Regions from separate parts of the Staphylococcus sp. SA22 genome, predicted to be linked through region 2. Evidence: riboswitches for the same ligand, from Rfam matches in the RefSeq annotation. Region 2 holds a riboswitch; the other holds the start of a gene.
The links. A riboswitch is a leader RNA that binds a small molecule or an ion and turns the genes downstream of it on or off. The one in region 2 is predicted to bind FMN.
Positions count from the first base shown of each region.

Region 1 (15,325 bases), on a different contig from region 2:
ATTAGAAACGCCGGATTTAAATAAAATTAATGGTTATCGTGATCGTACGATGTTAGAACTTCTGTACGCAACGGGAATGCGTGTATCTGAATTGATACATTTAGAGTTAGAGAACGTGAACTTAATAATGGGGTTTGTACGCGTATTTGGTAAAGGCGATAAAGAAAGAATTGTACCATTAGGCGACGCAGTCATTGAGTACTTAACCACTTATATTGAAACGATTAGACCGCAACTTTTAAAAAAGACTGTTACTGAAGTCTTATTTTTAAATATGCATGGTAAACCTTTATCACGACAAGCAATATGGAAAATGATTAAACAAAATGGTGTAAAGGCAAACATTAAAAAGACGCTAACGCCACATACGTTACGCCACTCTTTTGCGACACATTTATTGGAAAATGGCGCAGATTTAAGAGCAGTGCAAGAGATGTTAGGTCACTCTGACATCTCTACTACCCAACTCTATACACATGTTTCAAAATCTCAAATTAGAAAAATGTATAACCAATTTCATCCTAGAGCATAAAGTGAACCATAACTCAAAAGTCACAATACACATGACTAAAAATGTCTGTGCTATTGTGGCTTTTTTAAATTGGTTGATTAATTACGTCTATGTTTTCTTAATTGAATCGCTTCTTCTTTTGCTGCAATAACTTCTGAACGATCACGCCGCATGTGATGGTCTACAATAAAAGGATCTGTTGCTGTTTCGTGATTATAATTATAATCTGGATAGTTGGCCTTGATGATGCGCTCAAAGTCTGGAGTTATTGGTAATATAACAGATGAAAAAGGCTTTGCTGCATTCAATTTTGCAATCTGTTGCTCAATTAACAACTGATAATCATTTAAATTAAGGTGTAACGCATCTCTATCTTTAGCATTTTGTATTATTTCTTTAGATTTATTAAAAGACTTATAGGCGCCTTTTAAATTATTGCGGCGATAATGGTAACAAGCAGTTGCAAACAAGATTAAACTAACAACTGCATCTTGCTTACTGTAGTTATTTTCAGCTTTCCATGCATCTTCTAAAATGTCATGACATAGGAAATAATGTTGCTTAGTATGAAATTGATAATAGAAATTTATCAGTGCCTGTTGCATTTTGTTATCACCCCAATTTAAAAGTAAGTTATTTTCATGCTATAATATTTTAGAGAATTATGCACATATGACGCAATACGAGGTAGATATTATGTATGAAGTTAAATTAGATGCTTTCAATGGACCATTAGATTTATTACTGCATCTTATCCAAAAATTTGAAATAGATATTTATGATATTCCTATGCAAGCATTAACAGAGCAGTATATGCAGTACGTTCATGCAATGAAACAGCTTGAAATTAATATTGCAAGTGAATACCTAGTATTAGCGTCAGAACTCTTAATGATTAAAAGTAAGATGCTATTACCACAATCAACATCAGATATGGATGTTGATGATGACCCACGGGAAGATTTAGTTGGGCGTTTAATAGAATATCAAAATTATAAAGAATATACTGCTATTTTAAATGACATGAAAGAAGAAAGAGATTTTTATTTTACAAAAAGACCGACAGATTTATCTCATTTGGAAACAGATGAATCTTGGGATCCAAATCATACGATTGATTTAACTGAATTAATTGTAGCTTATCAAAGAGTTAAAAATAGAGTTGAGTTAAATACACCTAAATCTGTTGAAATCCGAAAAGAGACATTTACCATTCAACAAGCTACAGAACAATTGACATCGAGATTGAAAGATAAAGATCATTTTAACTTCTTTAGTCTGTTTACGTTTTCTGAGCCAATTGAACAAGTAGTCACTCACTTTTTAGCTATTTTAGAGATGTCAAAAGCAGGAATAATTAATATTGAGCAACAACGTAATTTTGAAGATATTAACATTATTAGAGGAGTGAACTACCATTTTGGATAATCACGGTATATTAGAGTCGCTATTATATACAGCTGGCGATGAAGGTTTAGATGAAAAACAGCTATTAGAAATTTTAGATATATCGAAAGACCAACTCGTAGAATTAATTGAAAATTATTCATCACATGGATTAATAATACAACGATTTGGAACGACGTATGTTTTAACGACTAAAAAAGAAGCGGCAACGTACATTGAACAATTAATTGAACAAAAGTCACAAATGAAATTATCACAAGCAGCAATGGAAGTACTATCAATTATTGCTTATAACCAACCATTATCAAGAAGTGATATTGAATTAATTCGTAGTATCAATTCAGATGGTGCAGTTAAAACATTGATTGCCAAAGGACTAGTTGAGGCTAAAGTGGTCAATGAACAGCGTAGCCAACAATTAATCACTACTGATTTATTTTTAAATGTATTTGGTATTTCAAGTATAAAAGATTTGCCGACAACTGAAGAAGACGATGAAGAAATGGATGCTTTTTTCAGTAATCTAGTCAATCAAAAAGGAGAAAAAAATGACTAAAGAATTAGAACGATTACAAAAACGTATAGCAAATAGCGGTTATACTTCAAGACGTAAAGCAGAAACTTTAATTTCTGAAGGAAAAGTGAAAGTGAATGGTACAACTGTCACTGAATTAGGAACAAAAGTGAAGCCTTCAGATATGATTGAAGTTGAAGGTATTAAAATAGAACTAGAAGACAAAATTTACATTTTATTCCATAAACCAACTCAAGTGATAACAAGTGTATCTGATGATAGAGGACGTACAGTGGTTACAGATTACTTTAAAGATATCGAAGCGCGTATTTATCCTGTTGGTCGTTTAGACTATGATACTTCTGGACTGTTATTACTTACAAATGATGGTGAATTTACAAATTTAATGACACATCCTCGATATCAAATTAAGAAGAAATATGTCGCAAAATTAAAAGGCTATTTAATGCGTGAAGAAGTGAAAGCGCTAGAAAAAGGTATTGAATTAGAAGATGGTATGACGCAACCGGCTGAAGTGAAAGTTAAGAAACAAGATAAAGATAAAAACACAACATTGGTTGAAATTACAATTACAGAAGGGCGTAATCGTCAAGTCAGAAGAATGTTCGAACATTTTGGTCATCAAGTGACGAAACTGTCTCGTATTGAATATGGGCCTTTAAATGTTGTCGGTTTGAATGCTGGTGAAGGACGTGTATTGACGCCTCATGAAGTAAAGGTGATGCGTCATTTAGCAGAACATGGGAAATAATTAAATAAAATATGTATTTATCACAAAGTTTGAGAATTTTTTCACAAAATTTTAGGTTTTTAATAACTGTATGCGCTTTCCTGTGATATAATACTTTTGTAAAGAAAAGCATGTGTGGGAGGTATGACCTGTATGTCGAACGAAATACTTATCGTAGATGATGAGGATAGAATCAGAAGATTACTTAAAATGTATTTAGAAAGAGAATCTTTTGAAATCCATGAAGCAAGTAATGGCCAAGAGGCTTATGAACTTGCAATGGAGAATAATTATGCTTGCATACTACTAGATTTAATGTTGCCTGAAATGGATGGTATCCAGGTGGCAACTAAATTGCGTGAACATAAACAAACACCGATTATTATGTTGACTGCTAAAGGTGAAGAAACAAACCGTGTTGAAGGTTTTGAATCTGGTGCAGATGATTATATCGTCAAACCATTTTCACCAAGAGAAGTAGTCTTAAGAGTTAAAGCACTTCTAAGAAGAACGCAATCTACAACTGTAGAACAAAGCGAACCTCACGCACGTGATGTGATTGAATTTAAACATTTAGAAATAGATAATGATGCACATCGCGTACTTGCTGATAATCAAGAAGTTAATTTGACTCCTAAAGAGTACGAATTATTAATATATTTAGCTAAAACACCAAATAAAGTATTTGACCGTGAACAATTATTAAAAGAAGTTTGGCATTATGAATTCTATGGTGATTTAAGAACAGTTGATACTCATGTTAAACGACTTAGAGAAAAGTTAAATCGTGTGTCTAGCGAAGCTGCGCATATGATTCAAACAGTCTGGGGCGTTGGGTATAAATTTGAGGTTAAATCTAATGATGAGCCGGCTAAATAGTGTCGTAATTAAACTGTGGTTAACTATTATTTTAATAGTGACGACAGTTTTAATTTTATTAAGTATTGCTTTAATTACCTTTATGCAATACTATTTCACACAAGAAACCGAAAATGCCATAAGAGAAGATGCTAGACGTATAAGTTCACTGGTCGAACAATCACATAATAAAGAAGAAGCAATAAAATATAGCCAAACATTAATTGAAAATCCTGGTGGGTTGATGATTATAAATAATAAACATCGTCAATCAACGGCTTCACTTTCTAATATTAAAAAGCAAATGTTGAATGAAGTAGTCAACAACGACCATTTTGACGATGTGTTTGATAAAGGTAAATCTGTTACTCGAAATGTAACGATTAAAGAAAAGGGCTCATCTCAAACATATATTTTGTTAGGCTATCCAACAAAAGCACAGAAGAATAGTCATAGCAAATATAGTGGCGTTTTTATATATAAAGACTTGAAATCAATCGAAGATACAAATAATGCTATTACGATTATCACTATAATTACGGCTGTTATTTTCTTAACAATTACAACAGTCTTTGCGTTTTTCTTATCGTCAAGAATTACAAAACCTTTAAGACGTTTAAGAGACCAAGCTACACGTGTATCTGAAGGGGATTACTCTTATAAACCTTCTGTCACAACGAAAGATGAAATTGGTCAATTATCGCAGGCATTTAATCAGATGAGTACAGAAATCGAAGAGCATGTCGACGCATTATCCACATCTAAAAATATTAGAGACAGTTTAATTAACTCTATGGTAGAAGGTGTCCTAGGTATTAATGAGAGTCGACAAATTATCTTATCTAATAAGATGGCGAATGATATTATGGACAATATTGATGAAGATGCTAAAGCTTTCTTATTAAGACAAATTGAAGATACTTTTAAATCAAAACAAACTGAAATGCGCGATTTAGAAATGAATGCACGATTCTTTGTTGTGACCACAAGCTATATCGACAAGATTGAACAGGGAGGTAAAAGTGGTGTTGTTGTGACAGTTCGTGATATGACTAATGAGCACAATCTAGATCAAATGAAGAAAGATTTCATTGCTAATGTATCACATGAATTACGTACACCGATATCATTACTTCAAGGTTATACTGAGTCAATTGTAGATGGTATTGTTACAGAACCGGATGAAATAAAAGAATCGCTTGCCATTGTCCTTGATGAATCGAAACGTTTAAATCGTTTAGTTAATGAATTGTTAAATGTCGCTCGCATGGATGCTGAAGGGTTATCCGTAAATAAAGAAATTCAGCCTATTGCAGTGTTACTAGATAAGATGAAAATTAAGTATCGCCAACAAGCTGATGATTTAGGTCTAAATATGACTTTTAATTATTGTAAGAAGCGTGTTTGGGGTTATGATATGGATCGCATGGACCAAGTACTAACGAACTTAATTGATAATGCATCACGTTATACGAAACCTGGAGATGAAATTGCAATTACTTGTGCTGAAAATGAAAGCGAAGATATTTTATACATTAAAGATACAGGCACAGGCATTGCACCAGAACATTTACAACAAGTATTTGATCGTTTTTATAAAGTTGATGCAGCGAGAACGCGAGGTAAACAAGGTACCGGTTTAGGTTTGTTCATTTGTAAAATGATTATCGAAGAGCATGGTGGTTCCATTGATGTTAAAAGCGAATTAGGAAAAGGCACAACGTTTATTATCAAATTACCAAAGCCGGAATAAAACTGAATATAGTTATTTAAGAACGCATGTTATTGATTAGAGACTCTAATTTATAGCATGCGTTTTTTTAAATTGATGTGGGGAGTTTTGTATGTGGATTAGGATTTAGGTTTTTTGCGAATATCAACTATTAAATATATTACTAATTTATATAAAAATATAAAGTTTGATAAAGTTATTTATTTGATTATAAAAATAGGGTAAAATATAGATATATTGTAATAATTAAATTATTCGAGGTGTCATATGAAAAAATTCATTGGATCAGTTTTAGCTACGACATTAATTTTAGGGGGATGTTCCACGATGGAAAATGAATCAAGTAAAGACACGAATACAGAAACAAAATCAGTACCAGAAGAAATGGAAGCTTCAAAATATGTAGGACAAGGCTTCCAACCGCCTGCAGAAAAAGATGCGATTGAATTTGCGAAGAAACATCGTAAAGAATTTGAAAAAGTAGGTGAACAATTCTTTAAAGATAACTTTGGACTAAAAGTTAAAGCTACAAATGTTGTAGGTAAAGATGATGGTGTAGAAGTTTATGTGCATTGCGAAGATCATGGCATTGTATTTAATGCAAGTCTACCTTTGTACAAAGATGCCATCCATCAAAAAGGATCAATGCGTAGTAATGACAACGGTGATGATATGAGTATGATGGTGGGTACAGTGCTGAGTGGCTTTGAATATCGAGCGCAAAAAGAAAAGTATGATAACTTATATAAATTTTTCAAAGAAAATGAAAAGAAATATCAATATACAGGTTTTACTAAAGAAGCAATTAACAAGACGCAAAACGTCGGGTATCAAAATGAATATTTTTATATCACATATTTATCAAGAAATTTAAAAGAATATCGTAAATATTATGAACCATTGATTCATAAAAATGATAAAGAATTTAAAGAGGGTATGCAACAAGCCAGAAAAGAGCTAAATTATACTGCCAATACTGATGCAGTTTCTACACTTTTTTCAACTAAGAAAAACTTTACTAAAGACAATACAGTAGATGATGTGATTGAATTGAGTAATAAATTAAAAGAAAAACCCAATATGCCTCAAAAATCTCAAGTTACTATTCAATTAGGAAAATCTAGTATAAATACTAAAAAACCATTTTATGACGATATAAATCCAATTGAAGGGTAAGTGAATATAAAGTGAATAAAATAAATGATAGGGACATAGCAGAATTGAGCAGTTATTGGGTTTATCAAGATATAAATGAAAAAAAAGATTTTAAAGTAAATGGAAAACGGTTCAAACAAATAGATAATTATAATGATAATAGTAATGATAATATGAATGGTGCTGCTGATATTAAAACATACGAGTTACTTAATGATCAGGGGAATCCAACTGGTCAACAGACAATAATTTATCAAGGAACATCTAATGAGGCAATTAACCCAAATAATCCATTGAAATCATCGGGTTTTGGAGATGATTGGCTCCAAAATGCTAAATTAATGAATAATGATAATGAAAGCACAGATTATTTAAAGCAAGTAGAAGAATTCGCAAATAGTTATCGACAAAAAATTAAAGATGCTTCGGTTCTTGATGAAAATGAATTTAGAAGAAAATACAAAACTATACCTTATAATTACAAAAACAAAACAATTGTGGCGAATGGTGGTAATTCAGAAGGCGGTGCAGGAGCAAAATATCAAGGAGCGAAACATCCGAATGAAAAAGTTGTTGCTACTGATTCAGCAATGATTCCTTATGCTGCTTGGCAGAAATTTGCTAGACCACGCTTTGATAATATGATTAGTTTTAATAGTACCAACGATTTATTAACATGGTTACAAGATCCTTTCATCAAAGATATGCCGGGAAAACGCGTTAACATTAATGATGGTGTACCTAGGTTAGATGCTTTAATAGACAGCCATGTAGGTTATAAAAGGAAGTTAAATAGAAAGAATAACACATACGATACCGTACCATTAATCAAAATAAAGTCGGTAAAAGATACAGAAATTAAAAATGGAAAAAAGGTAAAAAAGATTATTAACATAACATTAGATATGGATGGGCGAATTCCAATAAATGTTTGGACCGGAGATTCGATTGCACGTTCCGGAAAAGGAACTTTAATTAAACTTAATTTAGAAAATCTTGATGCGTTGAGTAAACTGATTACTGGTGAAACTAGTGGTATGCTAGCAGAATGCGTAATCTTTTTAAATGAAAGTTTTAACATCTCAGAAAATGAAAATAAAAATTTTGCAGATAGAAAGCAACAATTATCAGAAGGATTTAAGGATAAGATTAACTTATTTCAATTAGAAGAAATGGAAAGAACTTTAATTAGTAAAATAAACTCACTTGAAGAAGTTGCAGATGAAACAATAGAAAGTATTAGTGCTGTTAAACACTTATTACCTGATTTTGCATTGGATGCATTAAAAGAAAGAATTAATGAATTGTTTAATGGAATAAAATCATTTATAGAAAAAGTATATGATAGTATAGATAGTAAAATTAAAGAAATTTTCAAAAATATTGATCATGACTTCAAGGATGGAGTATCTGAGGAAATGATGAAACATTTAAAAGTAGTAAAACAGAATATTCAGCAAATAAAAAATCAAAATGATATTTATGGTAGGCAAATTGCAGATATTAGAAGTATTATGAAGCAACAAGATGCAACAATTTTAGATGGAAATTATCAAATTAATTATAGCGGTGAAAATATGGTGCAGGGTCTAGCTTTACCTTCTAATTATTTAGGAAGAAAAATGAAAATATTAAAAGACCATATCGATGATGGTATTAAAAAATTGGCAGATTATGTTCAAGGTATATATGATGAATATGCAGCAAAAATTGTCGATTTAATAAAATATTTGATTAATACAATACCCAAAATACGTAAGAATTTAAGACATGCAATTGAAATATTAAATGTAAAAAAGAAAGAATTTTTGTCCATAATTCCTAAAGCGACTTGTAATTATATTAAAACTAAATTAGAAGAATTAGATAATAATTTAGGCAAATGGGAGCCATTTCTTAATGATTTAAAAGCAGTGTCACCAATTTTAGATAACCATTTAGATGATATTGTTAAGAACATGAAGCCTTTGATTGTACAAATGTTATTTGAACCATCTCATTATGATGACATGTTTATTTTAAACGCACAAGCCCATGCACGTCTTGATCAAATGGCACAACAGTTTGAAGTTGTTTGTAATGGCTTGAATGAAAATGAAGGACAAGCAATTCAAACGATGGATCAATCTGCCTCTCTAATTCGCTCAAACTTAATTAAAGTTAAAGAACAGTTAGAAAAACTAGCAGTATACTAATTAATTTATTAAATGCTACTTGTTTTCATTGAGAATAAGTAGCTTTTTCAAAAATAAAATTTTTATAAACACATAAATGGGTGATGAGCTATGTTTAAAAGAACTAAACTAATCTTAATAGCAACGACACTACTATCAGGATGTTCAACTACCAATAACGAATTCAACAATGAAACAAAATCAGTACCAGAAGAAATGGAAGCTTCCAAATATGTAGGACAAGGCTTCCAACCACCTGCAGAAAAAGATGCGATTGAATTTGCGAAAAATCATAAAGATAAAATTGCTAAACGTGGCGAACAATTTTTTATGGATAACTTCGGTCTAAAAGTTAAAGCTACCAATGTTGTAGGTAGTGGTGACGGCGTAGAAGTATTCGTGCATTGTGATGACCACGACATCGTATTTAATGCGAGTATTCCATTTGACAAATCAATTATTGACAGTAATAGCTCATTAAGAAGTGAGGATAAAGGCGATGATATGAGTACTTTAGTAGGTACAGTGTTGAGTGGCTTTGAATATCGAGCACAAAAAGAAAAGTATGATAAATTATATAATTTTTTCAAAGATAATGAAGAGAAATACCAATATACAGGATTTACTAAAGAGGCAATTAACAAAACACAAAATAGTGGATATGAAAATAAATATTTTTATATAGTTGCTAATATACCGACGCTCCGAGAATATAGGAAATATTACGAACCCCTAATAAAGAAAAATAATCTGAATTTTAAAAAAGGTATGAAAGAAGCAAGGAAAGGAGTAGGCTATAAAGCTGAAATAGAAGTACATACTACATTGTTTTCGAAAAGTAGTAACTTTTCAAAGGACAAAAAATTAGATGATGTTATAGATTTGTCTGAAAGTACGAAAAAGTTACACCTTAATTTTGAAAATACGAAAATATTTTTACAACTAGCAAAATCTACTATTAGTACTAATCGAGTTAATTACAGTGATAATGAGTCTATAAGGATTGAGGTCGAATGACTTGAAATCAGCTAATTTCTCTATATTCTAAACAAACACATAAATGGGTGATGAGCTATGTTTAAAAGAACTAAACTAATCTTAATAGCAACACTTCTGCTATCAGGATGTTCCACGATTGAAAATGAAACAAAAGAAGACACGAACACAGAAACGAAATCTGTACCAGAAGAAATGGAAGCTTCAAAATATGTAGGACAAGGCTTCCAACCACCTGCAGAAAAAGATGCGATTGAATTTGCGAAGAAGCATAAAGATAAAATTGCTAAACGTGGCGAACAATTTTTTATGGATAACTTCGGTCTAAAAGTTAAAGCTACGAATGTTGTAGGTAGTGGCGACGGCGTAGAAGTATACGTGCATTGTGATGACCACGATATCGTATTTAATGCGAGTATTCCATTTGACAAATCAATTATTGACAGTGATAGCTCATTAAGAAGTGAGGATAAAGGCGATGATATGAGTACTTTAGTTGGTACAGTGTTGAGTGGCTTTGAATATCGAGCACATAAGGAAGAGTTGGATAATTTAACAGAAGTTTTAAAAGAATATAAAAGTAAATATAAATATACTGGTTATACTGAAAATGCAATTATGAAAACGCAGAATAGTGGTTTTAGAAATGAGTATTATTATTTGACTGCAATTCCATATACTTTAGATGAATATAAAAGGTATTTTCAACCCTTAATCAAAGAGGATGATAAGTCTTTTAGGGACGGTATGAGAAACTCAAAAAAACAACTTAAAGATAAATCACGTCCATATGTTGTTACAACTTTATTTAGTACTAAAGATAATTTTACTAAAGATAATACAATAGACGAGATGATTGATTTTTCTGAAGTACTAAAAAAGAAAAAGAATATTCCTCATGATTTGAATGTTTCTCTTCAAATTTCTAATAAATATATAAATACAACAAGACCTAATTATAGTAAGAAGGATGTAATAGAAGTAGGTGTATTTAATCATGAAAAAACTAACACGAATGATTAAACTAATAACAATAAAAAGGTAGGTTCAAAAAACCGTCCCAAAATCCATCTCAAAAAACAATCAAGCAAACAACATTCCAACCAATGAACGCAAATCACCAATGTATCACTCTCCAATTACGTAACTATGATCTAATTAAAGCATAGTTATTGAGGTTTTGTGATATATAGTATAAAATTAATGAGAATTAAATTTAATAATGTAAAATTCATCTTCGGGGTCGGGTGTAATTCCCAACCGGCAGTAAATAAAGCCTGCGACCTGCTAGTATGTATCATATTAGTGGCTGATCTAGTGAGATTCTAGAGCCGACAGTATAGTCTGGATGGGAGAAGATGGAGGTTTTTTGTTGTGCAATAATCCTCCTATTCTTACGAGATGAATGGAAGGAGAAAATTGAATATGCAACAAAATAAACGTCTTATCACAATAAGTATGTTGAGCGCGATTGCGTTTGTGTTAACTTTTATCAAGTTTCCTATACCATTTTTGCCACCATACTTAACTTTAGATTTTAGTGATGTACCGTCACTACTAGCTACATTTACGTTTGGACCAGTTGCCGGTATCATAGTTGCACTGGTTAAAAATTTATTGAACTACTTATTTAGTATGGGCGATCCAGTTGGACCATTTGCTAATTTTTTAGCAGGTGCAAGTTTCTTATTAACTGCTTACGCCATCTATAAAAATAAACGTTCAACAAAATCTTTGATTACTGGATTAATCATTGCGACAATCGTTATGACTATCGTGTTGAGTATCTTGAACTATTTCGTTCTATTACCTTTGTACGGTATGATATTTAACTTAGCTGATATCGCAAATAATCTTAAAGTAATCATTGTTTCAGGAATTATACCATTCAATATTATTAAAGGTATCGTCATTTCTATTGTATTTATTTTACTATATAGAAGGCTTGCGAATTTCTTGAAAAGAATTTAATCAAATTAAAGCAAAATAATATACACATAATAATAAAAAGCAGGTGACTATCAATAAACGATAGCTTGCCTGCTTTTTCTATGGAACATTTGTCTAAAAAATCAATTATTCAAATTTTAAAGCGTCCCCATCAAATGATTCGTCTGCAATTTTAATAGAATCTGTAGGGCATCCATCAATTGCATCTTCCATATCTTCATATAATTCCTCAGGCACTTCTGCAGTACCTTGGTTATCGTCAAGGATTACGAAAGCAATACCTTCGTCGTCGTAATCATATATATCTGGCGCTGCTGCACCGCATGCACCACATGCAATACAAGTATCCATATCAACGATTGTATATTTTGCCAATGTCTTCGCCTCCTTTGATAAAAATGCTAAAATAGTAATGTGACTAAAATTTTAGACAGCATCATTTTTATTTTCAAATTATCCGTTTTACAGAGTGAGGGTTAAACTTGCAACACATTATAAAAACAGCATTACAACAAACATTTAACTATAAAACAAATAAAAGTATTTACAATATCTTAGTTGGAAAGAAATCTCACCAAACCTTTTTTGACGCTTGTAGTCAACAACAGTTGTCATTATATCACAGTTTACCACTATTAAAATATCCATCTTTTGAGCTATTTTTAGAAAATATAACTGAATTTAATGCTGAAATGGAAATCATGTTGCATCCTAGATATACATTTGAAAGTATGGGGCAAACATTTCAAGCAATTCAACTATTAGTGCAAACCATGTCTAATACTATGCAGCAAGATTTTCGTTTCGTACCAATCTCTCAAAATAATAAGATACAAGAAACTGTAAAGATTGTCTATAACTACATTAAAGAAAACAAACTACAAATTGATTTTGAAAATGAACTACATAACTTATTTAAAGCAATAACTTTAAAAGGGCCATGTTACTTACATTATTATTTGCAAGGCTATGATGAACCAATGTATACGAGACAGCAAGTTAGTTTAATAGAAAAATTATCTCAACAGCAATTGTTTGAATACGAAATGAATAATTTAGTGACAATGATGTTTGAATTAGAAAGTGGAGAATATACGATTTTATCAAAAATAATAATGAAACCTACATTATTAAATCAAACTTATATTACATATACAAGATTGCTTGAACAATTCACGATGGAAGATATAGCGGCTCAACAACAAGTTAAAATCAATACTATCGAAGATCATGTACTTGAAATCTTAATCAAAGGTTACATGTCTAATTACGATGATTATGTTGAACAAGAAGATCAACTGCAATTTTTGAATTTTTATCAACAGCATCGTGGCGAACGATTAAAATTTTACAAAGAACAATTTGACACGTTATCATATTTTCAATTAAAAGTATTAATCGTTGGATTTGAAAGAGGTGATCTGAATGTTGCATGATATTTTACGAAACAAATTTGGTTTCGAGAGTTTTAAACCGGGACAACAGGAAATTATAGAAAGTATAATGTCTCAACAACACACTCTAGGTATTCTTCCAACTGGAAGTGGAAAGAGTTTGTGTTATCAAATACCTACGTATTTATCAGGTAAGCCGACATTAATTATCTCACCGCTAATATCTTTAATGGATGACCAAGTTATGCAGTTGAAAATAAATGGAGAAAAACGTGTAACATGTATTCACTCTGGTATGGATGAAATTGAGAAAAAGCATAATATTAAATGTTTACGACATAGCCGCTTCATCTTTCTAAGTCCAGAATTTCTCCTGCAACCGGCAAATTTTAAATTAATTTCCACGATAGACTTTGGCATGATTGTACTAGATGAAGCACATTGTTTATCTGAATGGGGCTACGACTTCAGACCACATTACGCGCTAATAGGAAAAGTAACAAAGCATTTTAAAGAAGCGGTAGTCTTAGCATTGACAGCAACTGCACCACCGCATTTACAAGATGATTTGACGGAAATGTTAGCGATTCAATTCAACGTTATTAAAACTACAATGAATCGCCCAAACATAAGCTTTAAGCATCTTAATTTTAATGATGATGAAGATAAAATTGAGTGGTTACTGCCGTTTCTACAACAGTCGGGACCAACGATTATTTATGTCTCATCGAAAAAGATGTGTCTGAATTTAGCGCAACTTATTTATGATTCAGGTTTTCTTACAGGCATTTATCATGGTGATATGAATTATCAAGAGCGACACACAGTTCAACAACAATTTTTAAATAATGATATTCCGATTATAGTCGCAACGAGTGCTTTTGGTATGGGGATTAATAAAAAAGATATTCGCACAATCATTCACTTTCATCTTTCAACAAGTCCTTCTAACTACATTCAAGAAATTGGCCGTGCGGGTCGCGATGGTGAACTAAGTCAGGCAATTAGTTTATTCCAACCGGACGATAAATATATTTTAGAAACGTTATTATTTGCAGATATGATAACAGAAGAAGATGTACAAAATTTCGAAATAGGAGAATTTTTAGCACCCGATAAGCAAGACGTTTTGACAACGTTGCATTCATTCTACAGTATCGGCGCCTTGAAACAAATATTTAAGCAATCGTTTAAACGAAAGCAATTAGGATTCTTTCGCATGATTGGCTATTGCAAATTGGATCAATGTAGACGGAAGTATTTATTAGAATTTTTCGGTGAATATCCACCGACACAAGATCGATGTTGTGACAATGATTCTAATATAACTGATATCGCAATTTTAAATAAGAAGAAGGTAATTAGAAGTATTGGATTTGATGAAAAGTTGCAAAATTTATTTCTCAGATAGTATTACTTTACTAAAAGAAAATTGACAAGCTATAATTAGTGTATACACAATTGAAAAATGATTGAAATAATTTTGAAAAATATACATAAACTTGTGTCATAAGGGTATATTTTATGTAAAATCATTGTAATAGAATAGAAAGGAAGATGGCTATGTCTAATAATTTTAAAGATGACTTTGAAAAAAATCGTCAATCGATAGACACAAATTCACATCAAGACCATACGGAAGATGTCGAAAAAGACCAATCAGAATTAGAACATCAAGATACAACAGAGAATACGGAGCAACAGTTCCCACCAAGAAATGCCCAAAGAAGAAAAAGACGCCGTGATTTAGCAACAAATCATAACAAACAACATCACGATGAATCACAAGCATCTGACGACAATGTTCAAAATGAGGCTGGCACAATAGATGATCGTCAAGTCGAATCATCACACAGTACTGAAAGTCAAGAACCTAGCCATCA
Region 1 is NZ_JBSZQY010000001.1:94,036-109,360, forward strand. It holds gene xerD (site-specific tyrosine recombinase XerD) at 1-532, shown strand, start outside; gene ACXQH5_RS00525 (DUF309 domain-containing protein) at 610-1,116, opposite strand; gene ACXQH5_RS00530 (segregation and condensation protein A) at 1,208-1,939, shown strand; gene scpB (SMC-Scp complex subunit ScpB) at 1,932-2,474, shown strand; gene ACXQH5_RS00540 (pseudouridine synthase) at 2,467-3,204, shown strand; gene srrA (two-component system response regulator SrrA) at 3,337-4,062, shown strand; gene srrB (two-component system sensor histidine kinase SrrB) at 4,043-5,794, shown strand; gene ACXQH5_RS00555 (DUF1672 domain-containing protein) at 6,041-6,949, shown strand; gene ACXQH5_RS00560 (hypothetical protein) at 6,961-9,123, shown strand; gene ACXQH5_RS00565 (DUF1672 domain-containing protein) at 9,214-10,119, shown strand; gene ACXQH5_RS00570 (DUF1672 domain-containing protein) at 10,177-11,121, shown strand; partial or broken gene ACXQH5_RS00575 (hypothetical protein) at 11,156-11,245, shown strand; FMN riboswitch at 11,328-11,462, shown strand; gene ACXQH5_RS00580 (ECF transporter S component) at 11,524-12,069, shown strand; gene ACXQH5_RS00585 (ferredoxin) at 12,175-12,423, opposite strand; gene ACXQH5_RS00590 (YpbB family protein) at 12,531-13,484, shown strand; gene ACXQH5_RS00595 (RecQ family ATP-dependent DNA helicase) at 13,474-14,853, shown strand; gene ebpS (elastin-binding protein EbpS) at 15,006-15,325, shown strand, end outside.
Region 1: linked by a shared signal. The riboswitch ahead of ACXQH5_RS00580 (ECF transporter S component) and the one ahead of ribD (bifunctional diaminohydroxyphosphoribosylaminopyrimidine deaminase/5-amino-6-(5-phosphoribosylamino)uracil reductase RibD) in region 2 are both predicted to bind FMN.

Region 2 (15,325 bases):
GAATTAACTAATGCATGTTCAGGACTTAAGACTAAGAATGATGCACCATAGATTGTATCTGGTCTAGTCGTAAATACTTCTACTTTTCCTTCCGTATTATCTACATCAAATGAAACTTTGGCCCCTTCAGAACGTCCAATCCAATTGCGCTGCATATCTTTTAAAGACTCAGGCCAATCTAAATCATCTAAATCTGCTAATAATTGATCTGCATATTCTGTGATTTTAAGTACCCATTGTTTCATCGGCTTACGATAAACTGGATGTCCACCACGTTCAGAGACACCATCAATCACTTCTTCGTTAGATAAAACAGTACCTAATGCTGGACACCAGTTAACTGCAACTTCATCAACGTATGCTAAACCTTTGTTATATAACTGTATGAAAATCCACTGTGTCCATTTATAGTATTCTGGATCTGTTGTATTAACTTCACGATCCCAATCATAACTGAACCCTAATTCTTTAATTTGTCGTTTAAAAGTTTGGATATTTTTCTTTGTAAATTCACGTGGGTCGTTGCCTGTGTCTAAAGCATATTGCTCTGCTGGTAATCCGAATGCATCCCACCCCATCGGATGTAACACATTATATCCTTGCATTCTCTTATATCTTGAAATGATATCTGTTGCTGTATAGCCCTCAGGATGTCCAACATGTAAACCAGCACCTGATGGATATGGAAACATGTCTAAAGCATAAAATTTCTTTTGACCTAAGTTATCATTTGTTTTAAATGTTTTATTTTCGTCCCAATAGTCTTGCCATTTCTTTTCAATTTGATTGTGGTTGTAATTCAACACATTTCCTCCTATTCAATAAAAAAAGACACCTCTAACTATTCTATTTACATAGGGACGACATTTGCCGCGTTACCACCCTATTTCACAAAAATTGTGCACTCATTTTAATAGTAAGAGATGTCATTCATTCAATTTAAAATTATTACGATTTACATTTAGTCCTTAACACTAGCTCTCAGCATCACTAGCTTTCTGTAGAAAAGCTCCAAACGAAATTAAATTATACAAATTAATATTATGTTATAACGACATTTATTTCAAGTCTATAACGTTAATTCTATTTACTCATTATGCATCTATTTTTTTAGGTTGCGTATTATTCTCCTTGAAAATCATTAATAATATTAATGCAAATACAAGTAGTACCATCATACCGATAAACATCATGCGCATATTAAACGCATCAACTAATACACCACCAAGAAATGGACCGAATGCCTTTCCTACTGTAGCAGCTGAATTCACAAAACCTTGGTACTGTCCTTGCTTACCATCTGGCGCTAACTGATTGGCTATAGTTGGAACTGCTGGCCATACAAACATTTCTCCAAAAGTTAAAATAATCATACCGACAACAAATATTGTAAAGTTTTCGGCAAAGCTCGTAACAAAGAACGACAACATAAAAATGATGATGCCGACAAACATTTGCTTCTTTAAGTTTCCTTTTAACAGATAGAGAATCGGTTTAATTAATGGTTGTGCTACTAAAATCATTATTCCGTTAATTGTCCATAAAACACTATATTGTGCCATTGAAATATTAATAGATTGTGTAAATGATGCGATTGTAGACTCCCATTGAATATACGCAACCCAACAAATTGCAAACATTGCACAAATTAGTACTAATGAAATAAATCTTGCTTTATTCTTTTTACCAGTAATATCTAAATGAGTTGGATATTTAACTTTCGCATTAATTTCAATATTAAATTGCGTTACCGCGACAAGCGCAAACACAACATACATAATAAGATTGGCTAAAAAGATATAGTTAAAGCTAAATTCTGCGACAAAGCCGCCCATTGCTGCGCCGACAGCCACACCAATATTTTGCGCTAAGTATATCGCATTAAACGTTTGCCTTCCGCCATTCGGCCACACTGCTCCAGCCATTGCGTATATCGCAGGAATAATCATTCCGCCACCAAAGCCTAACATTACAAGCCATACAGCATACCAAGGCCACCCGTGAAAGAAATTAAGTAGCGTTGTACTACAAAGACAAGTGAAAGTTCCAATTAAAATCGTCTTGTATCCACCTAATTTATCAAATAGTGAACCACCTAATAAGTTTCCAATAACCATGCCAAATGAATTTATCATTAGCACTAAACCAGCAACAGTTAAACTTTTTCCAAGTTCTTGTTTCATATAAATTGTATTTAAAGGCCACAAAAAACTGGAACCAGTAATATTTAACGCCATGCCAATTACTAGCCACCAGACTGATTTAGGTATATTCATATTTCATAGTTCCTCTCTCTTTTTTGTCAAACTATAATAAACACTATAACATTAAAATATGTTAAAATCTGTACTTAGAACTCTTTTTTTATAGAAAGGAAAATGACATATGGGCAATCATTTCCAATACGCTTTTGAAAACAAACGTTATCACACATGGAATTACCATTTAAAAAATAAATTTGGACAAAAAATATTTAAAGTTGCATTGGATGGCGGGTTTGACTGTCCTAACCGCGATGGCACTGTAGCACATGGTGGATGTACATTTTGTTCTGCTGCAGGTAGCGGAGACTTTGCAGGTAATCGTGCAGATTCAATCGCAGTACAATTTAAAGAAATTAAGGAAAAGATGCATGAGAAATGGCACGAAGGAAAATATATTGCTTATTTTCAGGCATTTACAAATACACATGCACCAGTTGAAGTATTAAAAGAAAAATTCGAACCTGTACTTAAAGAACCGGGTGTTGTGGGATTATCTATTGGTACGCGTCCTGACTGTCTACCAGACGATGTTGTCGAATATTTAGCAGATTTGAATCAACGAACATACTTATGGGTTGAATTAGGACTACAAACAATCCATCAATCAACATCTGATTTAATCAATCGTGCCCATGATATGAAAACTTATTATGATGGTGTGGCAAAATTACGTAAGCATAATATCAATGTATGTACACACATCATTAATGGCTTACCTGGCGAAGACTATGACATGATGATGGCTACTGCCAAAGAAGTTGCACAAATGGATGTACAAGGTATTAAAATTCATTTACTTCATTTGTTAAAAGGTACACCGATGGTAAAACAATACGATAAAGGTTTATTAACTTTTATGACTCAAGAAGAATACACAAACCTAGTTGTGGATCAATTAGAAGTGATTCCCCCTGAAATGATCGTTCACCGAATTACCGGTGATGGTCCAATAGATATCATGGTCGGTCCAATGTGGAGTGTTAATAAATGGGAAGTATTAAATGGCATCGATGCTGAATTAGCACGTAGAAATTCTTATCAAGGGTTGCGTTACAAGTCTAAGGTGAAGCAATGAAATTAGAACGTATACTCCCTTTTTCAAAAACACTTATTAAACAACACATAACATCAGAAAGTATTGTTGTAGACGCGACTTGCGGTAACGGCAATGACACTTTATTTTTAGCCGAACAAGTACCAGAAGGACATGTTTATGGTTTCGACATTCAAGATTTAGCTTTGGAAAATACACGTGATAAAGTTAAGGATTTCAATCATGTTTCTTTAATAAAAGATGGACATGAAAATATTGAACATCATATAAATGATGCACATAAAGGTCATATTGATGCAGCCATCTTTAACCTAGGTTATTTGCCTAAAGGTGATAAATCTATCGTGACAAAGCCTGACACGACAATCCAAGCTATTAATTCATTGCTATCATTAATGTCAATTGAAGGAATTATCGTACTTGTTATATATCATGGTCATAGCGAAGGACAAATTGAGAAGCATGCATTGCTTGATTACTTGAGTACTTTGGATCAAAAGCATGCGCAAGTTTTGCAATATCAATTTTTAAACCAACGTAATCATGCTCCATTCATTTGTGCCATAGAAAAAATTTCTTAAGCATTTGCTGCGCTATACTATTTATAATTTAGGATTGAGTAGTCAACATTTGAAAAATTAATACCAACAACAAAAAGAGGTTTTCAACTTAATGAAAACCTCTTTTTATGCTATTAAACTTACACAGCAATAATTGCGTTTAAACTATTTTGCATTGCTGTTGCTCTACTTGCAATCGCATCACTGATGAAATTCAACAATTCTACTTTCTCTTGTTGTAACTTTTCATTGAAATGAATAATAACTGTTCTTTCATCGTCAACAGGACGCTCTTTGTAAATCCATTCTAATTCAACTAAATTATTATACGTTCTAGTACGCTTATACGGTTTGACTTCAACAAATCTGTCCATTTCTTTAAGCGTCATAGAACCTTTTTGCCATAAAGTTAGTAAAATTAAAATTTCTTCTCTAGACATTTTGTACTCGCTTTCAATCTCACTGAAAATTGAGTTAATGTCACCCAAAAGTGTTTCTAATTGCAAAATCCCAAATACAGTATCGTTATTTACTTTTTTCATGCTAAACATCTCCCAATTAATGATCACATATTTAGCCACCATACAAGTATTAACAAACATCCCAACAATCCCAAAACTTGTATGTGCTAACTTATGCTTAAAACTACAAGTGTAAATAAACTTGCTTTCTATTCAATTGTCAAAGTTGAATAAAATTAAATAAGTATAAAAACCAATAATCAATAGAGTTAATATTTAGAAATAAGATAATAGTACATAAAACAAATCACTCTATTACATATTAATTTTATAATTTATATACAAAGAAAATATATCAATATTACCATTAAATTGCAACAATTCTACATATATTTCTTCAAAAAAGATACGCATTGAATTTTTATTACATATAACTCTCATGAAAATTGATTAAACTAAATTAATTAGTTAGCCTTAAATTTAACAAATTAAATCAAACCGAATGAGGCTAAATTGGTTATTTTTCAAGATATGATTTGTATAAATCAAAACATTTCTTACAAATCAAATGTGTATAAAATGTGATATACATTCTCAACCTTAAAAAAGTTAAAAAAAAGATGAGCATCTACTGTCTCATCTTCTTAGAATATTAAATTTCTACAATTTCGTCATCTTCAACAATAAAGCCCATTGTATTGACGCTGTTATTTAAGAAAGTCAGAATATAACGCATTACTTCATCGCGTTCTGGCTCATTGTGAACCTCGTGGTAAAAACCTTGCCAAGCTTTAAAATATAATTCAGGTGTTTGATATTTTTCTTTAAACTCATCAATTGCCCTAGTATCAACAATTAAATCCTTCGTTCCATACATTAATAGTGTTGGCATTGGTTGAATGTCATGAATATGAGCCATCGTATCTTTCATCGTCTCATTAATTGTATTATACCAATGATACGTTGCTTTTTTTAACATTAAACCATCGTTAACTGTTTCTTCAACAATTTCTAAATTACGTGTTAAATCTTTTGGTTCTACACCAACATTAAAACGTGTGTCTTTTGATATTTTACCTATATTTGAAACAAGTTTATCTTTACGATTTTTTCCATTCTTTCGAAGTTCTAGCATAGGAGAAATTAACATCATCCCCTCGATTGGCAATTCTACTTTTTCAAGTAAATTTAATAAAATCAAACCGCCAAGTCCTACCCCTAATACATAAGTAGGAATTTTATATTCATTAGCTATCTTTAACCAGTCTAGCAAACTTTCGTGATACGTTTGAAAGTTTTCAATTTGTCCTTTATTAGCTCTTGAAGTTTGACCTTGACCAGGCAAATCTCCCATAATCACATGATAGCCATTTCTTCTTAACATCGTAATAACATATGCATATCTTCCCGTATGTTCTAATATATTATGAGCAATAACAACGACGCCTTTCGCATCATTTTCAGCTTCCCACTTCCACATTATTATACTGCCCCTTTTTCATTAATCTTCAATAACATAATTATAGCAAATTCACTATGTAGATTTCTATTTATAGTATTATTGTTGTCCATATTATTATATACAAATGAAATCAACATCAATAATAGTGTAATTATACATAATTATTTTTGATTGTTTTTGATGAAAACGCTTTCTCGAATATTTTTTTCATGCTAAACTTATTGTAAACACAAGGGTTTGGAGGAGTAGCAATGGCACTATTAAAGAATTTTTTTATCGGATTATCTAATAATATTTTTTTAAACAACGCAGCAAAAAAAGTGGGCCCACGTTTGGGTGCCAATAAAGTCGTTGCCGGAAATACAATTCCAGAGTTAATTAATACAATCGAATACTTAAATGACAAGAATATCGCTGTTACGGTAGACAATTTAGGGGAATTTGTCGGTACAGTTGAAGAAAGTAATCATGCTAAAGAACAAATTTTAACAATTATGGACGCCCTTCATCAACATGGCGTAAAGGCACATATGTCTGTTAAATTGAGTCAGTTAGGTGCAGAATTCGACTTAGAATTAGCTTACCAAAATTTAAGAGAGATTTTACTTAAAGCAAATACTTACAACAATATGCATATAAATATTGATACTGAAAAATATTCTAGCCTGCAACAAATTGTTCAAGTTTTAGATCGATTAAAAGGCGAATTTAGAAATGTTGGTACTGTAATTCAAGCATATTTATACGATAGCCATGAATTAGTTGATAAGTACCAAGATTTACGATTACGTTTGGTTAAAGGTGCATATAAAGAAAACGAATCAATTGCATTTCAATCTAAGGAAGATGTAGATGCAAATTACATCAAAATAATTGAACAACGTTTGTTAAACGCACGCAATTTCACTTCAATTGCAACACATGACCATCGCATCATTAATCATGTAAAACAATTTATGAAAGAAAATCACATTGAAAAAGATCGTATGGAATTCCAAATGCTCTATGGTTTTAGATCAGAGTTAGCAGAAGAAATTGCAAATGAAGGCTATAATTTTACTATTTATGTACCTTATGGCGATGATTGGTTTGCGTATTTTATGAGAAGATTAGCAGAACGCCCACAAAACCTATCTCTCGCTGTAAAAGAATTTGTGAAGCCTGCTGGATTAAAACGTGTTGGCATAATTGCAGCTTTAGGAGGTACAGTTATGTTAGGTTTAAGTACAATTAAAAAATTATACCGTAAATAGAGCATGGCATAAACAATAATTTAGGAGTCTGGAACAATAATCAATGTTCTAGGCTCCTAAATGTTATATTGGCAGTTCTGAATCATTTATAAATCTTTGATTATGAACTCTCAACAGCGCTCTATGCTTTTATAGATTTTAATAAATTAGCCATTTCAATTGCACTTACTGCTGCTTCGGCACCTTTATTGCCAGCTTTCGTACCTGCTCTTTCCACAGCTTGTTCAATACTTTCAGTCGTTAAAATACCAAATATGACTGGTACATTAGTTTGATCATTTACTTTAGAAACACCTTTCGCGACTTCATTACAAACATAATCATAATGAGACGTAGCACCGCGAATTACGCATCCTAATGTAATTACTGCATCATAATTTCCTGATGAGGCTAATTTTTTAGCTACTAAAGGGATTTCAAACGCACCCGGAACAAATGCTACATCAATATTGTCTTCATTAACATCATGTCGAATCAAAGTATCTTTTGCACCTTCAAGTAATCTTCCAGTGATAAAATCATTAAATCGACTAACTACGATTGCAACTTTTAAATCTTTTCCAATTAATTTACCTTCAAAATTCATATTAAAGTCCTCCTATATTAAATGACCCATTTTTATTTTTTTCGTTTCCATATAATCATGATTATGTACCGTTTCTGGTACGATAACTTCAATTCTTTCTGCAATATCAATGCCATATTGTTTTAATCCCTCAAATTTACTTGGATTATTACTTAATAAATTGATATGTTCGATGTTAAAATATTTTAAAATCTGTGCAGCAATATGATAATCTCGCAAATCTTCATCAAAACCTAATGCTAAATTTGCAGTTACTGTATCATATCCTTGCTCAATTAATTCATATGCGCGTAATTTGTTTAACAATCCTATGCCACGACCTTCTTGAGGTAGATAAATAATCATGCCGCCATGTTTATTGATATACTTCATAGACGATTCTAGTTGAGCACCACAATCACAACGTTGACTATGGAAAATATCGCCTGTAAGGCACGCAGAATGTAAGCGTACATTTTCATGTTGTCGAATTGCACCTTTTGTCAGTACAACTATCTCTTCATCTGTGTAAGTCGCTTTAAAACCATACATATCAAATGTTCCGAAATCTGTAGGCATTTTCACTTTTGCCTTAAATTCAATTTCTGGTTCTAATTTTTTACGATATTCAATTAAATCATCAATCGTAATCATCTTTAATTGATGTTTTTCTTTAAACTTTTGTAAATCTTGTCCTTTCGCCATCGTGCCGTCATCGTTCATAATCTCACAAATGACACCAGCGGGCTTGGCACCAGTAAGTTTAGCTAAATCAACAGCCGCTTCTGTGTGTCCATTTCTAGCTAATACGCCTTTATCTTGTGCTACTAATGGAAATAAATGACCAGGACGATTAAAATCAAATGCCTCGCTACTAGGATCAATGAGCTTTTTGGCAGTCAATGTACGTTCATAAGCGCTAATTCCTGTTGTTGTATCTACATGATCAATACTCACTGTAAATTGCGTACCAAAGATGTCGGAGTTATCATCAACCATTTGTACCAAATCCAAACGTTGTGCAATATCTTTAGACACTGGTGCGCATATTAATCCCCTTGCTTCTTTCGCCATAAAATTAATGGTATTATCGTCCATCCATTCAGTGACCGCTACTAAATCACCTTCATTTTCACGATTCTCATCATCTACTACAATAATTGTTTCTCCATTTTTTAAAGCCATTAAAGCACTGTCAATATTATCGAATTGCATGCTACCCCTCCTAAAAACCAAATGCTCTTAATTTATCTACAGATAATTGGTCTTTATCTTTATTTAAAATATTTTCAACATATTTAAACAAAACGTCTGTTTCTAAATGTACTTTATCTCCTAATTTTTTGGATGATAAAATCGTTGAACGCCTCGTTTCTGGAATAAGATGAATGTCAAAACTGTTATCATGTTTGTCAAATACCGTTAGACTTACACCATCCACAGTAATAGACCCTTGCTTAACTAACTGATTATTAATATGTTGGCTACATTGAATCGTAATAATTTTGGCATTGGCTGTTTCATTTATTTTTGAAACTGTTCCTAGTTCATCTACATGACCGAGGACAAAATGTCCACCAAACCTACCGTTACCACTCATGGCACGCTCTAAATTTACTTCTGATTGTCGCTTAACATCTGCTAAATAGGTTTTATTTTCAGTGCCTTTAATTACTTGAACAGTAAAAGATGTCGGATCAAAATCAATCACTGTTAAACATGCACCATTAACACTGATGGAATCACCAATATGCATATCTGCCGTAATCTTATGTGCTTCGATTTCAATCGTCCTGACTGATTGACGAATTTGAACACTTTTAACGACACCTATTTCTTCAACGATGCCAGTAAACATGCATCATCACTTCTTTCGTAAAGTTAATTTAACATTTTGATTTAATAACTCGGAATGAACAATTTCAAATTGGTTCGCATCTGGTATCTCAATCACATCATTTGTTTGATAAAATTGATAATTTCCAGATCCACCAATTAATTTCGGGGCATAATAGAGAATAAATTCATCTATATAATTAGATTGGAGAAATTCTGAAGTAGTGGTTGGACCTGCCTCGATTAGCAAAGTTCCAACTCCTCTTTTATATAAATTGTGAAGAATTGTTGTTAAATCACAAGACTTCAAGTAAATAATTTCAATATGTGTTTGATTGGTTGTTAAATTTGGATTTTCTGTATATATCCAAATTGGTGTTGATTCATCTTGATAAATTTGCTGGTTAAAATGAATATTCCCAGACTTAGACAATATTACTTTTATAGGGTTTTTTCCATCTTGAATACGTGTAGTATATTGTGGATCATCTAATTCAACTGTACGTCTTCCAGTTAACACTGCGTCGTGTCGATGTCTTAACTTATAGACATCTTGTTTAACCTCTTTGTTAGTAATCCATTGACTTTGTCCATTATCATTCGCTTGTTTACCATCTAAACTTGCAGATACTTTCACTGTAATTTGTGGCAGTTGCTTTGCTTTTGCTTTAAAAAAGTCTTGGTATAATTGTGATGCACGTTCATCATCAACGCATTCAACCTCAATACCGTGATCCCGTAACGTATCATCACCATGTGTATCTAACGAATTGTCTTTTGTTGCGTAAACTACTTTAGCTATCTTACAATCAATTATTTTGTTAACACAGGGTGGTGTTGAACCAAAATGACTACATGGCTCTAACGTAATATAAATCGTCGCACCTTCAGCATTTTGTTGTGCCATATCAAGTGCTTGAACCTCCGCATGCTTGTCACCTTTTCTCAAGTGTGCACCAATACCAACAATCCTACCTTCTTTAACTACAACAGCGCCAACGGGTGGATTAACACCTGTTTGACCTTGTACCATATTTGCAAGTTGAATCGCATAATCCATAAATTGACTCAAATGATCACCTCTATAAACAAAAATCCTCACATCATGAATTAAGATGCAAGGAGAAAAATTTATCGTTAAATAAGCCTATTTGTACACATTTTTACAAATACGCTACATTATCTTTGTCGATAATTAACATTCTTTCTCCCATCCAGACTTTAACTGTCGGCTCTAGAATCTCACTAGATCAGCCACTAATATGAAACATATTAGCAGGTCGCAGGCTTTATTTACTGCCGGTTGGGAATTTCACCCTGCCCCGAAAGAATTATATATGAAATTGTTATAGATTATTTGAGTACGTAGTATGTCAACTACATTTAAAATGATACTATATGTTTTCTGAAAAAACAATTAATGACGGTTTTAATTTAATATAATCTGAGTACTATAGGCATCTCATTGATATGATTCTTACTAACAGACATTAAAAGCAAACCTTCAATTCGTCTCTATAGAGCGTTCTCTTTATTATCTTCTAGTTACAAATTATTGATTGTCACTGTGCTGTTGTTGCTCATTCGATTCTAAAGCATCATATAATTGAGATACTGTATGCGCAACTTGTTCTACTATCATTTTCACACCATTTCGTAGTTTATTAACACCGTTTGTCATTTGACCTATTGCAATCATATTTGTTAATGTTCCAAACCTTGGACTAATAACTTGATTGGTTTCAGGTATGATTTGTATGCCTCCCATTGGATGTGCTTGTACAATTTGTCTATTTTCAAGATTTTTAATTAATTGATCATCTTGATCCAATTCATTTAAATGACTTTTTGCACCTGTCGCGTTAATGACAACATTATATATGTCTACTGATTCTTGGTTTTTGTATGAAAAATAATACAACTTGCCATCATGTTTCACATCTTCTAAATCTTTTTTCAAAATTAAAGACTTATTTTCTATTAATTCAATAATTAGTTCAGCAGTTCTTGGAGGCATTGGATTTGAATTTAATTGAATCATCTTTGAGTATTTTTGATTAAATTGATGTTGGTCTTCAATACTTAAGCTATTCCATATCCAATTTAAATTCTCTTTCAAATGTTCAATCATACTTTGGAAAATGCCCATTTCTGTTGGACGCGCTAAATCATACTTCAAATCTGCAATATGATTTCCTGTACGTCTATGTACTAATTTTTTAAAATCAATGTCATATTCAGCACATTCTTTTAAAAATAAAGAAACTAAAGTATCAAGCGGTGCATTGCCGAAATGATGTTTTTTAATGTCATTTAATTTGTCTTTAGTTAAGTACTTGAATGTCACGTCTATCATTGTACCTCTTACACTTGGTAAATGAGCAGAACGACTCGTCATAGTAATTGGTAATTTCGGATGATGAGCAGCAACATAACGAACAACATCTAAACTGGCAAGGCCTGTACCAATAATCGCAATATCGTCCAGTTCATTTACTTCGTCTAACGTATTATATGTTGGATAAGGCGTAGCAATATATCCTTTTTTACCCTTTAAGTTATATGGATCATGGTAGGCAAATGTACCACATGTTAAAAATACATAATCGTACGCTTGCCATGATTTTTCTGAATTTGTAGTACATATGTAATAAGTTAAATTCGTTTCATCAATATTAGAATTTGTATAAATCTCTTGAACTTTATTGTAATTAGTTGATATATTTGGATATTTTTTTGTGAACATAGATAAATAAGATTTCATATAATGTCCGAATACAAATCTCGGTAAATATGCAGGTTCATCAAAATTAAAATCAGTTTGTTGTTTATACCACTTCCAAAATTCAGTCTCATCATCTAAATTTAAACTCATCTTTTTCGAAGGCATATTAATTAGCAGCTCAGAACTATCATTTTGAAATGGTACGCCCTGTCCCATATTTACTTTATCATCGTATAAATCTATATCTAATTGATTAAATTTCGGGTGCTTAACTAACTCTCTCAATACACTTACACCAGCAGTTCCCATGCCTATTATTGCTACACGCATATATCATCCATCCTTTTGTAATTCAAAATATTATATTTAAACTATTACCTAAAATTATAGCAATTTGGTATTTTTAATAAAATTTATTAAGGCAAGCTATTATTTCACTTTCACAACCATTAAACCATTTAAAACTTTTCATTTAATATCAAATCTAGTGTTTGTGTTAAAATATTTATACCGAGGTGAATTAAATTGAAATTTATAGCAAAGATATTAATCTCATTAGTAATTCTATTTATGATTTTTAGTCGTAAAAACAAAGCTTCTTAATCAATACCCTTGATTACAAAATAAATTCAACTAAGGTTATTGGCCATACACTCAGAATATGGCTAATCACCTTTTTCAATGCAAAACAAAGAGTATATTTTGCAAAATCAATATCTATATTTATCTTTAATACCCTTTTAATACTAAAACCAAATTTAGATTACATAGTCATATCGTATAATATACCAGAGAAACATAGACATTCATCTATATAGATGATACTCTATTTAACGTCTAGGAGGTATGTTATGACGTATAAAGAACTAGCAACATATTTAAAAGTTTTATCAGATTCAAGCAGATTAGAAATACTAGATTTACTTTCTTGTGGAGAGTTATGCGCTTGTGATTTGTTAGAACATTTTCAATTCTCTCAACCTACACTTAGCTATCATATGAAAGCATTAGTAAAAACCAACTTAGTTACGACACGAAAAATCGGAAATAAACATTTATACCAGCTTAATCATGATCTTTTTGAGTCCGTAATTCATAACTTGTCTAAGGTTCATACCTCTAACCAACGATGTATTTGTCATAACCTTAAGACTAGTGAATGCTAATGATGACAACTTTAGCAATACTCATTTTTCTAGTTACTTTAATATTTGTATTATGGCAACCTAAAGGCCTAGATATTGGCATTACCGCATTAACTGGAGCCTTTATTGCTGTTATTACTGGTGTTGTAAGTTTTTCCGATGTTTTCGAAGTAACAAGTATTGTATGGAATGCTACTTTTACTTTTGTCTCAGTCATTCTTATTTCATTAATATTAGATAAAGTTGGATTATTCGAATGGTCAGCTATTCACATGCTTCATGCTTCAAAAGGCAATGGTTTAAAAATGTTCGTTTATATCATATTATTAGGTGCCATTGTTGCTGCATTTTTCGCAAATGATGGCGCAGCGTTAATCTTAACGCCTATTGTATTAGCGATGGTTAAAAATATTGGATTTAATAAGCGCGCAATATTTCCATTTATTATTGCAAGTGGTTTTATTGCTGATACAACGTCTTTACCTTTAATTGTAAGTAATCTAGTGAATATTATATCTGCCGATTATTTTCATGTAGGATTCGTTCGATATTTTAGTAGAATGTTTATACCTAATTTATTCTCACTTTTAGCAAGTATTATAGTATTGTGGTTATATTTTAGAAAAGCTATACCTAAAACGTTTGATGATAATAATATAAAACGTCCTAAAGATGCTATTAATGATTTAAAGCTATTTAAAATTTCATGGATTGTGCTAGTTATATTACTTTTCGGCTATCTAATCAGTGAATTCACTAAAATTCCGGTATCAATTTTCACTGGAATCATTGCTTTTATATTTCTAATGTTGGCTCGTAAATCAAATGCTGTAAATATTAAGGAAGTCATTAAGGGCGCACCTTGGAATATAGTATTATTTTCAATTGGTATGTATATCGTCGTATTCGGCTTAAGAAATGCTGGCATTACTTTAATATTGGCTAAAATATTAGAATATATTTCCAATTACGGTCTATTTAGCACCATTTTGGGAATGGGCTTCATTTCAGCATTTTTATCATCAATAATGAATAATATGCCTACAGTTTTAATAGATGCGATTGCTATTGGTCAATCAAATGTCCATGGCATGTTAAAAGAAGGCCTAATTTATGCGAATGTTATCGGTTCTGATTTAGGTCCAAAAATTACACCGATAGGCTCTTTAGCTACATTACTGTGGTTACACGTCTTAACACAAAAAGATGTTAAGATTTCTTGGGGCACATACTTTAAAACTGGTATCATCATTACAATTCCAGTACTATTTATAACCCTTTTAGGATTGTATCTAACACTTATCATATTTTAATTAATTAGGAGATTGTTATGACTAAAAAAACAATTTATTTTATATGTACAGGCAACTCATGTCGAAGTCAAATGGCTGAAGGTTGGGCTAAACAAATCTTAGCGGAAGATTGGAATGTATATTCTGCTGGTATCGAAACACACGGTGTTAATCCCAAAGCGATAGAAGCTATGAAAGAAGTAGGCATTGATATATCAAATCATACATCAGATTTAATCGATAATAATATTATTAAAAATTCAAATTTAGTTGTTACATTATGTAGTGATGCAGACGTAAATTGCCCTTCTTTACCAACAAATGTTAAAAAGGAACATTGGGGATTTGATGATCCTGCAGGCAAACCATGGTCAGAGTTCCAACGTGTGAGAGATGAAATTAAAATCGCAATTGAAAATTTCAAATCATGATGAGAGTGGGACAGAAATGATAAAAAACACTAATGATTTATTATGCAGTGGCTCTTTATCATTAGCTATAACTAATGTGTACTTAAAAATAGGAATACATGAGTAAAACTCATGCATAAGAAATACTAATTTCTAAAGAAAAAATAATTCTTTATCGATGTCCTCCGCCAACTTGCATTGCCTGTAGAAATTGGTGTTCCAATTTCTCTATGTTGAGACCCCGCCAACTTGCACATTATTGTATGCTGACTTTTTGTCAGCTTCTATGTTGGGGCCC
Region 2 is NZ_JBSZQY010000010.1:37,286-52,610, reverse strand. It holds gene leuS (leucine--tRNA ligase) at 1-806, opposite strand, end outside; gene ACXQH5_RS09690 (MDR family MFS transporter) at 1,095-2,276, opposite strand; gene ACXQH5_RS09685 (TIGR01212 family radical SAM protein) at 2,386-3,339, shown strand; gene ACXQH5_RS09680 (class I SAM-dependent methyltransferase) at 3,336-3,899, shown strand; gene ACXQH5_RS09675 (transcriptional regulator, SarA/Rot family) at 4,019-4,420, opposite strand; gene ACXQH5_RS09670 (alpha/beta fold hydrolase) at 4,992-5,819, opposite strand; gene ACXQH5_RS09665 (hypothetical protein) at 5,822-5,941, opposite strand; gene ACXQH5_RS09660 (proline dehydrogenase family protein) at 6,053-7,054, shown strand; gene ribH (6,7-dimethyl-8-ribityllumazine synthase) at 7,176-7,640, opposite strand; gene ACXQH5_RS09650 (bifunctional 3,4-dihydroxy-2-butanone-4-phosphate synthase/GTP cyclohydrolase II) at 7,653-8,834, opposite strand; gene ACXQH5_RS09645 (riboflavin synthase) at 8,845-9,477, opposite strand; gene ribD (bifunctional diaminohydroxyphosphoribosylaminopyrimidine deaminase/5-amino-6-(5-phosphoribosylamino)uracil reductase RibD) at 9,484-10,527, opposite strand; FMN riboswitch at 10,654-10,789, opposite strand; gene ACXQH5_RS09635 (FAD/NAD(P)-binding protein) at 11,008-12,510, opposite strand; gene ACXQH5_RS09630 (ArsR/SmtB family transcription factor) at 13,032-13,346, shown strand; gene arsB (arsenite efflux transporter membrane subunit ArsB) at 13,346-14,638, shown strand; gene arsC (arsenate reductase (thioredoxin)) at 14,656-15,048, shown strand.